2 regions of the Nocardia glycosmidis genome follow, and region 1 is predicted to be linked to the other one. Evidence: riboswitches for the same ligand, from Rfam matches in the RefSeq annotation. Region 1 holds a riboswitch; the other holds the start of a gene.
The links. A riboswitch is a leader RNA that binds a small molecule or an ion and turns the genes downstream of it on or off. The one in region 1 is predicted to bind cobalamin.
Positions count from the first base shown of each region.

Region 2: another riboswitch for cobalamin. It lies ahead of cobN (cobaltochelatase subunit CobN); the one in region 1 lies ahead of ACT86A_RS19700 (CbtB domain-containing protein).

Region 1 covers NZ_JBQWRH010000015.1:123,332-125,529, forward strand. The annotation lists gene ACT86A_RS19690 (alpha/beta fold hydrolase) at 1-251, opposite strand, end outside; gene mhuD (mycobilin-forming heme oxygenase MhuD) at 310-624, shown strand; cobalamin riboswitch at 828-982, shown strand; gene ACT86A_RS19700 (CbtB domain-containing protein) at 1,013-1,207, shown strand; gene ACT86A_RS19705 (CbtA family protein) at 1,198-1,989, shown strand; gene ACT86A_RS19710 (hypothetical protein) at 2,025-2,198, shown strand, end outside.
Region 2 covers NZ_JBQWRH010000007.1:54,925-57,122, forward strand. The annotation lists gene cobN (cobaltochelatase subunit CobN) at 1-1,132, opposite strand, end outside; cobalamin riboswitch at 1,167-1,295, opposite strand; gene ACT86A_RS10915 (ferredoxin-like domain-containing protein) at 1,328-2,198, shown strand, end outside.

The sequences.
Region 1 (2,198 bases):
TGCCCGATCACTACGATCGGTTCGCTGATCGCGGCCGTGCCCGCGGCCAGGTCGTCGACGAATGCCTCGGTTGTCAGCTGGGCGGGCGCGGGTCTGCCATGTCCGGCGGCATCGAAGGTGTAGACGTGGCCGTGTTCGCGCAGCCAGTCCAATTGATCGCGCCAGGTGCGCGCGCTGCCCATCAGTCCGTGCAACAGCAGAATCGGCGCGCCTGCTCCGCCTTCGTCGTGCAACCCGTCGTCGTGCAACATCGGTTCGACAATACGAGCCGCTGAGCACTTTTTCGGCGGCAACCGCTAGCTTGGACTCATGGCTGTTGTGAAGATCAATGCGATCGAGGTTCCCGAGGGCGCGGGCCCCGAGTTGGAGAAGCGGTTCGCCCACCGTGCGCACGCGGTAGAGAACTCACCCGGCTTCCTCGGCTTCCAGCTGCTGCGCCCGGTCGCCGGGGACAGCCGCTATTTTGTTGTCACCCAGTGGGATTCGGAGGAATCCTTCGCCGCCTGGCGCGATGGACCCGCGCGCGAGGCGCACGCGGGCGAGCGCCAGAAGCCGGTCGCGACGGGTGCTTCCCTGCTGGAATTCGAAGTCGTGCTCGACGTCGCCGGGAAGCCCGCGAACTGAGCCCGATCGGGCGGCCGTTGAGCCCATGTGGTGACGCGGGCTGCCGCTGAACGTGCGCTGCCGGGCGAAGTTCGCGCCGGAGCGAGCGCGCGGCAGCCGCAGTCGGCCCGTCGCTGACGCCGCGGTCCTCGATGTCTTTCGCCGGGCAGGTCTGCCTGCCCGGCGACTCGCCCGACGCCGTGGTACGCCCTGCCGGTCGCTGTTGACGCCGGGGGGCATGAGGTGTCACAGTTCGAAGGACCAACGCGAGGGTGATGCGGTAATTCCGGTGCGAATCCGGAGCGGTCGCGCCACTGTATTCCATGCGCCGAGTCCGGTGCCGGAAAAGCCAGACACCGGCACCGTCGCGCCACCACCCGACGGGACGCGTATCCCAAGGAGGACTCGCATGGCCATCGCACATTCGCCCAGCCGGGCAACGGACCCCCTCGCGACCGTACTCGTCACGGTCGGTGTCGTTCTTCTCGCACTACTCACGCTCTACCTGGTCGGGTTCGACCAGGGCGTCATCTCGCGCAGCGGGATGTACCTGCATGAGCTGATGCACGACGGACGCCACCTGCTGGGGCTTCCGTGCCACTGATCGGTTCATTCGGAACACTGCTGCTTCGCGGCCTGCTGGCCGGCCTCATCGCCGGCTTGCTGGCCGCGACAGTCGGTTATTTCGTCGGCGAACCCAAGGTGGACGCCGCGATCGCCATCGAAGAATTGGGCTCCGCCGCCGAGCATCCACATGGCGAACACGCTGAGTCGCCGGGCGGTCATTCCCACGCAGACGCGGACGAACCACTGGTGAGCCGGACCGGCCAGAAATTCGGACAGTTCCTCGCGCTCGGACTGGCCGGGCTGGCGCTCGGCGCCATCTATGCCTCGGTCGCGCACGTAGCGCGGCGCTACACCACCCTGTCCGGCCCGCGGCTCGCATTGGCGTTGGGCGCGGCCGGATGGGCCGCCATCGTCGCGGTACCGTTCTTCAAATACCCGGCCAATCCGCCGGCGGTGGGCGACCCCGACACCATCGACAACCGCACTTTGCTGTGGCTGGCGGCGGTGCTGCTCGGCATCGTGGCCGTCGGTGCCGCGGTGGTCGTGTTCACCGCCTTGCGCGCACAGCTGTCCACGGTGCGGCTGATCGGCGGTGTCGCCGCGTTCGCCGTGGTGACAACGCTCGGCTACGTCCTATTGCCCGCCGTGAACGAGGTGGGCGCGGATTTCCCGGCCACCCTGCTGTGGGAGTTCCGGATGGCGTCACTGGCCGAAACCGCCACACTGTGGACCTGCCTGGCCCTGGGCTTCGCCGCGCTCACCGAATTCGCGACGCGTACCGATACCCCGGTACGGGTAAGGGCCGCTACCGCGGACTGATTCGCGTCCAGAAGCGCTGAGGCAGTGTCGGTTCTATGACCGGCACTGCTCTTTCTTCCTGGCCCGCCCCACCGCGGTTGTCCGCCTCCGCGCCACCCCGCGCTGTTCGCATCGCGTTCGTCGCGCTTGTCGTAGCGTTGCTGGCCGGCGTCGTCGAGGCGATCGCGCGAGCAGCGGTCGCATTCGACGCCGACCCGGCAGACCTGGCA
Region 2 (2,198 bases), on a different contig from region 1:
CCGGGACCTCGCCGGGTGCACCGAGATCGTAGCCGGCGGCGTGCATTTCGGTGAGCAAGCGAATCGCGCTGGCCGGGGTGTCCAGACCGACAGCGTTGCCGATACGGGCGTGCTTGGTCGGGTAGGCCGACAGCATGATCGCGACGCGCTTGCGCGCGGCCGGGATGTGGCGCAGCCGCGCGTAGCGGGTCGCGATACCTGCGACGCGGGCTGCCCGCTCGGCGTCCGGGACATACGTGGACAGCCCGTCGGCGTCGAATTCCTTGAACGAGAAGGGGACCGAGATGATCCGGCCGTCGAACTCCGGCACCGCGACCTGGGTCGCGACGTCCAGCGGCGACAGGCCGTTGTCATCGGCCTCCCACTGAGCACGGCCGGTGGTCAGGCACAGGCCCTGCACGATGGGCACGTCCAGGTCGGCGAGCGCGCCGACGTCCCACGCCTCGTCCGCGCCGCCTGCGGAGGCGGTGGCCGGTTTGGTGCCACCCGCGGCAAGCACAGTCACCACCAGTGCGTCGGACCGGCGCAGGGTCGCCAGGAGCTCGGGTTCGGCGCTGCGCAGCGACGCGCAGAACACCGGCAGCGCCCGTGCGCCCGCCTGTTCGATCGCGGTGCACAGGGCCTCGATGTAGGCGGTGTTGCCCGCGAGATGCTGTGCGCGGTAGTAGATCACCGCGACGGTCGGGCCGTCGCCCGGCGGCGCGGCGACCCGGTCCCATTCACCCCAGGCCGGCAGCTGGACCGGCGGCTCGAAGCCGTGCCCGGTGAGCAGCACGGTGTCGGACAGGAAGTTGTGCAGCTGGCGCAGGTTTTCCGGGCCGCCGGCGGCGAGGTAGTTGTGCGCGTCGGCCGCGACGCCGCCGGGCACGGTGGAGCATTCCATCAGCTCGGCATCCGGAGCGAGCTCGCCACCGAGTGCGACCAGGGGGACGCCGCTGGCACGCAGCGCCGCCAGCCCGTCCTCCCACGCCCGCTTACCGCCGAGAATGCGCACGATCACCAGATCGGCGCCGTCCAGTAGCTGGGGTAGATCATCGACCAGCAGGCGGGCCGGATTGCCCCACCGGTAGTCGGCGCCGCTGGCGCGGGCACTCAGCAGATCGGTGTCGGACGTGGACAACAGCACAATCACGGTGGCAGCCTTCCTCGGGTGACGCGCCCATCGGGGGGTTCGCTGCTCGTCGGCGAGGGTCTGGCTTTTCTACAGTGGCGCGACCGCACCGGATTTCCACCGGTTTCCTCGTCGTCCGCCGAGCACGCCGATGCTACCCGCCACCCAGGTCCGGCTCGAGGGTGCCGTGCCTGCGGTCCGTAGGCTGGACTCGCTATGACACGAGGTGTTCCTGATTCCTGTCCGGGTGTGCTGCGGCTGCACGAGGCTGCCGACGGGCCGCTGGCGCGGATCCGGGTGCCCGGTGGGCGACTCGACCCCGCCCAGGTGCAGGAGCTGGCGGAGGCGGCCCGCGACCTTGCGGACGGGCACATCGAATTCACTTCTCGCGGCAATGTCCAACTGCGGCAGGTCCGCGACGCGCAGCGGTTGACCCAACGACTGGCCGCGGCGGGCCTCTTGCCCAGCCACACTCATGAGCGGGTGCGCAATATCATCGCCTCGCCGCTGTCCGGACGAATCGGCGGCCGATCGGACGTGCGGGCACTGGTGTCCGCGCTGGACGCCGGGCTGCTCGCCGCGCCTCGGCTCGCCGACTTGCCCGGCCGGGTGCTGTTCACCCTCGATGACGGTCGCGGCGACGTCAGCGGACTCGGCGCCGATATCGGTGTGCACGCCGTCGGCGCGGACGAGTTCGCGTTGCTGCTGACGAGCCGCGACACCGGCGTCCGGCTCCCCGCCGCCGACGCGGTCGATGTCATGCTCGCCGCAGCCCACGCCTTTCTGGCGCTACGCGGCGACGACCCGGGCCGCTGGCGGTTGCACGACATCGAACACGGCGCCGATCGCGTAGTCGATATCCTCGGGCTCGCACCCGTCGCCGATCGACTCGAAATGCCTGTGGCGCACAGCCTTCCGATCGGCTGGCTGGAGCAGGACGACGGGTTGGTCAGCCTCGGCGCCGGTGTGCGCCTCGGACGCCTGCCCGCCCGCACCGCCGAGTTCCTGGCCGCCGTCGAGCGACCGATCTTCGTCACGCCGTGGCGCGGCCTGGTGGTGCCGGACCTGGCGGAGTGGGCCGCCGAAC